Paludisphaera rhizosphaerae: one gene and its partner. The protein of the gene in region 2 interacts with the protein of the main gene of each other region in a pairwise test. Links are inferred from orthologs where the notes say so. Each region holds a gene or a part of one and is shown on either strand. Other genes may lie near its edges.

Region 1 (4,512 bases), on a different replicon or contig from region 2:
GATCCAGACCGAGATCGAGGCCGGCCGCTTCCCGTTCGTGCTCGAACGCGAAGACGTGCACATGCACATCGAGGCCGCCCTCACCGAGAAGCTGGGGGATCTGGGTCGCAAGCTCCACACCGGACGCAGCCGCAACGATCAGGTTTCGACCGATGTCAAGCTCTGGACCCGCGACGCCCTCGACCGCGTCGACGCCGGGCTTCTACACCTTCAGCGGGCTTTCGTCGCCTCGGCCGCGCGGCACGAGGGGATCATCATCCCCGGCTACACGCACCTGCAACGGGCCCAGCCGGTCCTTGCGACCCATTATTTCCTGGCGTTCGTCGAGAAGCTGGAACGCGACCGCTCGCGCCTGGCCGACGCCCGCAAGCGGTTGAACATGCTCCCCCTGGGCGCAGCGGCCCTCGCCGGGACGAGCATCCCCATCGACCGCGAGTTCACCGCCCGCGAGTTGGGCTTCGACGGCGTCGCGGCCAACAGCCTGGACGTCTCCAGCGACCGCGACTTCGCCATCGAGTCGGTCTTCTCCCTGACCCTCATCGCCGAGCACCTCGCCGGCTGGGCCGAGGAATGGATCCTCTGGAGCACCCAGGAGTTCGGCTTCCTGGCGCTCCCCGACGCGATCTGCACCGGCTCCAGCATCATGCCCCAGAAGAAGAACCCGGACGTCCTGGAGCTGATCCGGGGCCGTTCCGCCCGGGTGGTCGGCTCGCTGACGACGCTGCTGGTGCTCATCAAGGGCCTGCCGCTGGCCTACAACCGCGACCTCCAGGAAGACAAGCTCCCCCTGTTCGACGCGTTCGACACCGTCGAAGCGGTCGTCGAGCTGGCCGCCGTGGTCGTCGAGGGGGCCAACCTCCGCCCCGACCGGATCAACGAGCGGCTCGACGAGGGGTATCTCGACGCCACGACGCTGATGGAGCACCTGATCCTCCAGGGGGTCCCCCAGCGCACGGCCCACGAGGTCATCGGCCGGCTGGTCGGCCTCTGCGAGCGCAAGGGCCTCAAACGCCTGGCCGACCTCTCCGACGCCGACCTGTCCGAAGCCTCCCCCAAGCTGGGCCCGGAGACCAAGGATCTGCTCGGCGTCGAGAAGGCCGTGGCCGCGTTCAAGTCGTATGGTTCGACCGCCCCGTCGGAAGTGGCGAAGCAGTTGGATCGGTGGAAGATGAAGTTGGAGATGTGAGTCAGGCCGTCGGTTGGATTGCCGTATTAACCCAAAACGGCCTTCCCCCCTCGCGGGGGAAGGTGGCCCGAAGGGCCGGATGAGGGGGAGGACGAGCAAGAAAGCCGCCAGCATCCAAAGCCCGAGTCAGCAGATCCGCCGGCGGTCGCCCCCTCATCCGGCCGTACCGGCCACCTTCCCCCGCGAGGGGGGAAGGCGAAGACCGGCCCGCGTGCGATCGGGTCGCGAGCAAGTCCAGGATGATCCGCCAAGCCAGCCAGGGAACCCCAGAAGATGGACGCGTTTCAGTACCGCGGGAATGAGCTTTACTGTGAGGACGTCCCCGTCGCCAAGCTGGCGGAGGAGTTTGGGACGCCGCTCTACGTCTACAGCGGGTCGATGATCGTCGAGACGCTGAAGACGCTCCAGGAGGTCTACGCCGAGGTCGACCCGTTGGTCTGCTTCTCGGTGAAGGCCAACTCGAACCTGGGCATTCTCCGGCTGCTGAAAGCGTATGGCAGCGGCTTCGACGTGGTCTCCGGCGGCGAGCTGTTCCGGGTGCTGAAGGCCGGCGGCGACCCCGCCCAGACGGTCTTCGCCGGCGTGGGCAAGAGCGACCCGGAGATCGCCCAGGCGATCGAGGCCGGCGTTTTGATGTTCAACGTGGAGAGCGAGGCCGAGCTGGACTCGATCGCCCGCGTGGCCGCGTCGATGGGTCGGGTCGCGCCGATCGCGCTGCGGGTGAACCCGGACGTCGACCCCAAGACCCACCGCTACACGGCGACCGGGCAGAAGGAATCCAAGTTCGGCCTGGACATCGATCGGGCCCTGCGGATCGCGGCGACCGTAAAGGATAAGCCGAGCCTGACGATGATCGGCATGCACATGCACATCGGCTCGCAGATCACCACGGTCGAGCCCTACGCCAAGGCCGTCGCCAAGGGCGTGGAGCTGATCGGGCAGCTGCGGGAGATGGGCCACCCCATCGCCTGGTACAACATGGGGGGCGGCTACGGGATCGGCTACAAGGGGCCCGAAGCCAAGCCGTTGAAGGAATTCGCGGCGGCGATTTTGCCGGGGATCAAGGCCGCCGGATGCCGGCTGGCGATCGAGCCGGGGCGGGTCATCGCGGGGAACGCCGGCGTGCTGGTCGGCCGTGTGTTATATACCAAGCAGTCGGGCGACAAGCGGTTCGTCATCCAGGACGCCGCCATGAACGACCTGATCCGGCCGGCTCTTTATGAGTCGTTCCACCGGATCTGGCCCGTGACGGTGCCCCCGGGCCTCCCCGCGCCGCCGACCGACTACGAAGCCGCGATCCCCGGGACCGAGCCCCGGGACGTCGTCGGCCCGATCTGCGAGAGCGGCGACTTCTTCGCCAAGGACCGGCCGCTGCCGCCTCTCGACCGCGGCGACCTCCTGGCGACGTTCTCCGCCGGCGCCTACGGCATGGTCATGGCCTCCAACTACAACACCCGCCCCCGCGCCGCCGAGATCCTCGTCGAAGGCGACCAGGCCCGCCTGGTCCGCCGCCGAGAGACCCTCGACGAGCTGGTGGCCGCGGAAGAGGGGTTGTAACGAGAGGAAGGCCTTCTCCGCCCCTTCTCCCCCCGGGAGAAGGTGGCCGAAGGTCGGATGAGAGTCGTCGGAGTTCGGAGGGCGTGCAGGTCGCGGATCACGAGGGCGTCGGTTCTGTCGAAGCGCCGAAACCCTCATCCGGCCCTGCGGGCCACCTTCTCCCGGGGGGAGAAGGGGAGAGAAGGCCGAAGGAGTCAGGCGAAGAAGGCAAGGGCCACCGGGACATCAACCCAGCGGGTGACAGTCATGCGTCAAGACAACGTTCGCTCGATCCGGCCGCGTGGGCGCGGCGGGCGGCTGCTGGTCGCGGGGACCCTCGCGGCGTTGGGGTGGTCGACGGCCGGGCCTTTGCCCTGGTCCGCGGCGCAGGTTCCCGGGCCGGAGCTGTTCGCCAAGCAGCCGGAGACCCCTGAGGAACTCTGGTCGGCCATCGACTACCTGACCCGGACGGGCCAGGGTCGGCAGGCCGTCCCGTTCCTCAACGCCTTCTCCAAGGCCGAGATCGACGACGCCTCCCTGCTGAAGCTCCGGGACAAGTACGGCGCCGGCTCGTTCCTGCGGCTCTCCGACGACCCCGCCACCCGGCCGTTCGCCGAGCCCCTCACCACCAAGCTCGCCGACGCCGCCCGCCGAATGGCCGCCGACGCGCAGCGGATCCAGCAGTACATCCCCGCGCTCTCGGCCTCGAAGGACGAGCAGGACTACGCCGTCGCCCGGCTCCGCGAGTCCGGCGCGTTCGCCGTTCCGCCGCTCGTCGCCGAGTTGAAGAAGTTCGGGACGACCACCCCCGAACGCGAACGGCTCGTCTACAACGCCAGCCGACTCGACACCGCGACGACCCCCGCCTGGATCGCCGCGCTCGACTCGCCCGACCCGGGGATCGCCGCCGACGCCGCCCACATTCTCGGGAACCTGGGCGACACCCGCGCCATCCCGTTCCTGACCTTCCCGGCCGCCTCGCCCGACTCCCCCGCCGGCGTGAAGACCAACGCCGCGCTGGCGATCGAGAAGATGACCGGCAAGCCGTTCGAGCGCCAGCCCCGATCCCCCGTGCAGGTGCTGGACGACGCCGCCGAGGCCTACGCCCGCCACCTCTTCGAGATGCCCAGCGAGCAGGTCCTCCTCTGGCGCTGGGATGAAAGCAAGGGCGTGCCGGCCCCGTACCTCGCCCGCCGTCTGGACGTGGAGGGGATCTTCGGCGGTCGACTGGCCGACGACGCCCTGAAGCTCGATCCCGACAACCGCCGAGCCCAGGTGGTGCGGCTGGGCTTCGCCCTGGAACGGGCCGTCGACAAGGTGGGCTACGAGAACTTCCCCGCCAAGGATCAGGAGACCTACGCGGACGCCCTGTCCAACGGCCCTGAGGTTCTCGGCGACCTGCTCCGAGGGGCGATCGCCACCAACCGGCCCACGCTCGCGGCCGTCACGGCCGAGGCCCTGGGCAAGGTGGCCGACCCCTCGCTCCCTTCGCGGAACGGCAAGCCCCACCCGCTGGTGCAGGCCCTGACGGCCCCCGGCCGTCGGCTTCAACTGGCCGCGGCCAAGGCGATCGTGGACATCGGCCCGACCCAGCCCTTCCCGGGCTCCAGCCAGGTCGTCCCCGCGCTCTCGCGGTATTTGCTCAACCAGTCGCTGCCCCGGGCGGTCGTCGTCGACGGCAACCCCGCGCGGGCCGCGGAGGTCGCCGGCTCGCTGCGGAAGCTCGGCTATGAGGCCGACGCCGAGACGTCCGGGCCCGCCGCCTTCCGTGCAGCCACGGAATCGGCCGA
Region 2 (4,402 bases):
GGAAGGTTCCGGGAAACCCCGGCGCCGACGGCGGGCTCGGCTACAAGGGGGAGGATCTCGCCCCTTACAAGCAGCGTTATGAGCTGAAGTCCTCCAAGAAGAACGAGGACGACGCCTGGAAGGCGCTCGTCACCCTCTGCCGGACGCTCGACCAGACCCCGGCCGACCAGCTTGAGAAGGCGCTGGAACCGATGCTCGACATCGACGGGGCGTTGAAGTTCCTGGCTCTCGACGTCGTCCTGGTCAACGGCGACGGCTACTGGACGCGCTCCAGCGACTACAGCATCTACCTCGATCCCAAGGGCAAATTCCACGTCATTCCCCACGACATGAACGAGACCTTCCAGGGCGGCGGCGGATTCGGGCCCGGTGGAGGCGGCCCGGGAGGCCGCGGCGGTTTTGGCGGCGGACCGGGCGGACCGGGCGGCGGCCCTGGTGGTTTCGGCGGTGGTCCCGGCGGCCCTGGTGGTTTCGGCGGTGGTCCTCCGGGAGGCCCTGGTGGTCCCGGCGGCGGATTCGGCCCTGGCGGTGGTCCTCCGGGAGGCCCTGGCGGCTTCGGCGGTCCTCCTCCGGGAGGTCCAGAAGGCTTTGCGGGCGGCCCGCCTCCGGGAGGCCCCGGCGGATTCGGCGGCCCTCCGGGCGGTGGTCAGCAGGGGCCGGGAGGCTTCGGTCCGGGACCGCAGGGCGGCGGGCCGGGCTTCGGAGGCGGCGGCCGGATGGGCGGTCGCGGCGGCTTCGGCGGCGGCCCCGGCGGATTCGGCGGCCCTCCGGGGTTCGGCAGCGTGGAACTCGACCCGCTGGTCGGGATCGACGGCAACAATCAGCGCGCTCCGCTGCGGAGCAAACTGCTGGCGGTCCCCGCGCTCAAGGCGCGATACCTCAGCTATGTGAAGCAGATCGCCGACAAGGATCTGGATTGGAAGACGCTCGGGCCGATCGTGTCGAAATACAAGACGCTCATCGCCCCCGAGATCAAGGCCGACACCAAGAAGCTCTCCAGCTATGAGGCCTTCGAGGCGGCCACCGCTTCCCAGCCTCGATCCACGACGGGGGCTGCCGCCAAGCAGCAGCGCGGTCGTGGGCCTGGCGGCGGCATGGGTCTTCGCGACTTCGCCGACGCCCGTCGCAAGTATCTCCTGAGCCTTCCGGCCGTTCGTGCGGCGAAGGCGCTTTGACCTCAGGCCGACGCGTCGCGAGCCCCTTTCCGCCTGGAAGGGGGCTCGCCGGCCGCGGGATCGCGTAGAATATCCGGGAAGGGAGGTCGGCGATGCCGACGTGGCTGATCGAGTCTTTGTCCAATACTCAGGGGCTCCCGGGGACGGTGATGGCCTGGCGGATCGGCGCGTCGCTGTTGCTGGGAGTGATCGTGGCCGGCGTTTACCGCTGGGCCAGTCGCGGACGGGTCGCGCAGGCGACCTTTCTGACGACGCTCGTCCTTCTCTCAGTCACGATCGCCATGGCGACGCAGGTCATCGGCGACAGCGTGGCGCGGGCGTTCAGCCTGGTCGGCGCCCTGTCGGTCGCCCGCTTCCGCACGGTGGTCAAGGATACGCAGGACACGGCCTTCGTGATCCTGGCGGTGGTGGTCGGCATGGCGGCCGGAGCCAACAATCTTCTGGTGGCGCTGGTGGGCCTGGGGTTCGTCGGCGCGGCCTCGCCGTTCCTGTGGCCTCCTCGTCGCGAGGGCGCCTGGGAGGGGCTTGAGGTTGAAATGAAGGTCCGCCTCGCCGCCGGTCAGGACGTGCGTGGAGCGGCCGAACAACTGCTCTCCACGTTCGCCGTCAGGGCCGACCTGCTGGCGGTCGAGACGGCCCGGCAGGGGGCGTCGCTCGACCTGAAGTACCGCCTCCGTCTGCGGCCCGACGTCTCTCCTCTAACCATTGCCTCTGAGTTGACCCGGACGCCGGGCGTCGAGGCCGTGGAACTGCGTCGGGACGATTGAGCCGTCGAGCATCGAAACGAAAGTCGGGACCATGGCCGAGACGACCCCTCCGAAGCTCAACTCGGAATGCCCGTCGATCCTCCTGGTCGACGACGACCTGGAGCTTTGCGAGCTGCTCCGCGAGTTCTTCGCCCAGGAGGGGATTCGGCTGGAGACGGCCAACGACGGCCGTCGCGGTCTGGGGGCGGCCCTGGACTTCGAGCGCGACCTGATCCTGCTGGACGTGATGATCCCCGGCCTCGACGGGTTCGAGGTGCTGCGGATGCTCCGGCGTCGCAGCCAGGTGCCGGTGATCATGCTGACGGCCCGAACCGCCAAGGCCGACCGCCTGGAGGGCCTGGGCGCGGGGGCCGACGATTACGTCCCCAAGCCGTTCGACCCTGATGAACTGCTCGCCCGCGTTCGCGCCGTGCTCCGTCGCTCCGGCGGTTCGTCCAAACCGGCTTCGACGCCCCTGGAGGCGGAGGGGATCCGGCTGATCCCGACGGCCCGCGAGGTGGTCGTGGGGGGCGAGGTCGTTCCGACCACGACGTTCGAGTACGAGATTCTGGAGTATCTGGTCCGCGCCGCCGGGCGGGTCGTCAGCCGAGACGAGCTGACGGCGGCGTTGTACCACCGTCGGAGCTCGCCCTTCGACCGGGCCATCGACGTGCACGTCAGCCGCTTGCGGAAGAAGCTCGGGCCGATGGGTGCGGCCGTGCGAACCGTCCGCGGCGCAGGCTACATGTTCCGGTTCGACCCTGAGTCCGCCGAGGGGGGGGAGCCGCGATGACATCGATCTACGCCAAGATCCTGGCCTGGGCGGCGGTCACCGTCGCGCTGGCGTCGGCCGGATTCGTCGCCACCTTCTGGTACCTGTCGGAGTCGCGGTCGGAAGAGTCCCGGTTCTTCGGCGGCATCATCGCCCTTCAACGCGACGGCGCCGCGGCGGCCTATCGCGAGAAAGGGGCCGAGGGGCTGCGTTCGTACCTGGCCCGGATGGGGACGTCGTTCGAGGGCGATCATTACTTGCTCGACCGCCAGGGCCGCGACCTCGTCGACGGCAGCGATCGTTCCGACCTCCTGACGCGCGGCCACGGCCCCTGGTCGCACGGTCCGAAGCCTCCCCACACAGGCGGCCCGCCCGTCCTCATCAGCCCGCCGACGTCCGAGGGCTTCCGGTTCGCGGCGCTCCCCCGCCACCGGTTCGAGTGGACGCCGTTGCTGCCCTACTTCCTGTGGATCCCGATCCTGGTGCTGGCGCTCCTCTACGCGCTGGCGGTCCATCTGGTCCGACCTCTGAGACGGCTTCAGCGGGCGCTCGACGCCTTCGGCCGGGGCGAGCTGACGACGCGGATCGGGTCGATGCGGCGCGACGAGATCGGCGAACTGTCGCGGACGTTCGACGTGATGGCGCATCGGATCGAGTCGCTGCTGTCGGCCGAGCGGCGTCTGATCCAGGACGTATCGCACGAGCTGCGCTCGCCGTTGACGCGTTTGGGACTGGCCGTCCGGCTGGGTCGCGCCGGTGATCGGGAAGCGGCGATGAGTCGGATCAAGAAGGAGGCGGACCGGCTCTCGGACCTGGTCGACCAGTTGCTGCGGCTGCACTCAGCCGAGGAGGACCCGCAGGCGGGGCGTCGCGAGGAGGTCCCCTTGCACGACCTGCTCGCCGAACTGGCCGAGGATTGCACCGTCGAGGCCGAAGCCAAGGGCTGCCGCCTGGGATTCCACGCCGACGGTCCGGTCGCCGTCGAGGGGGATCCGGAGTTGCTCCGCCGGGCCGTGGAGAACGCCTTGCGCAACGCGGTCCGCCACGCGCCGGAGGGCTCGGCCGTGGACGTCGATCTCCAGTCCGACGACGAGTCCGCAACCGTCGTCGTTCGGGATCGGGGCGAGGGGGTGCCGCCGGAGCACCTGGAAGACGTCTTTCGGCCGTTCTTCCGCATCGAGGGGGATCGCAGCCGAGCCAGCGGGGGCGTCGGATTGGGCCTGGCCATCGCTCGCCGAGCCGTCGCCCTGCACGGCGGCTCCATCGCGGCCGCCAACGCCGGCCCCGGACTGGCCGTCACCATCAAGCTTCCCCTCCGCGCAATCGGTTAAAGCGGTGCGATTTGTTTATGTGATACATTCCTCGCGGTTGGCCTTGCGGACTCCGAAGAGGTTCGGTCTAATGGATGACTTCGGGGCTGGCGAGGCGAGACGCCTCGCCGCATTCTTGCGGCCCCGATCCCCCTTTTCCCCTGCCACGATTCCCTGGAGACGCCTTCCATGGCACGCCGCCGTGCTACCGTGCGCGAAGCGTTCACGCTGATCGAACTGCTGGTCGTCATCGCCATCATCGCCGTTCTGATCGCCCTGCTGCTGCCCGCCGTCCAGGCGGCTCGCGAAGCCGCGCGCCGCATTCAGTGCACGAACAACCTGAAGCAGATCGGCCTGGCTCTGCAGAACTACCACGATTCTCTGGGTTCGTTCCCTCCC

Evidence for each region.
Region 1: the proteins of G5C50_RS10505 (region 2) and lysA interact in binary tests that used the Escherichia coli proteins (3 or more experiments, as listed by UniProt). The link is inferred for Paludisphaera rhizosphaerae from one-to-one orthologs.

The regions. Positions count from the first base shown.
Region 1 is NZ_JAALCR010000061.1:12,353-16,864, reverse strand. Bases 609-3,601 are described here. They hold lysA (diaminopimelate decarboxylase), read left to right. Parts: upstream 609-1,459; coding sequence 1,460-2,743; downstream 2,744-3,601. Other genes in these bases: G5C50_RS31540 (hypothetical protein), read left to right, coding at 2,990-3,601; argH (argininosuccinate lyase), read left to right, coding at 609-1,186. Also shown: more of argH, read left to right, coding at 1-608; more of G5C50_RS31540, read left to right, coding at 3,602-4,512. UniProt on the Escherichia coli protein: Specifically catalyzes the decarboxylation of meso-diaminopimelate (meso-DAP) to L-lysine. Is not active against the DD- or LL-isomers of diaminopimelate.
Region 2 is NZ_JAALCR010000007.1:19,025-23,426, reverse strand. The notes cover bases 961-3,843. They hold G5C50_RS10505 (response regulator transcription factor), read left to right. Parts: upstream 961-1,973; coding sequence 1,974-2,714; downstream 2,715-3,843. Other genes in these bases: G5C50_RS10500 (sensor histidine kinase), read left to right, coding at 2,711-3,843; G5C50_RS10510 (DUF4956 domain-containing protein), read left to right, coding at 1,268-1,942; G5C50_RS32925 (CotH kinase family protein), read left to right, coding at 961-1,175. Outside these bases: more of G5C50_RS32925, read left to right, coding at 1-960; more of G5C50_RS10500, read left to right, coding at 3,844-4,024; G5C50_RS10495 (DUF1559 family PulG-like putative transporter), read left to right, coding at 4,193-4,402. UniProt on the Escherichia coli protein: Response regulator member of the two-component regulatory system CpxA/CpxR which responds to envelope stress response by activating expression of downstream genes including cpxP, degP, dsbA and ppiA.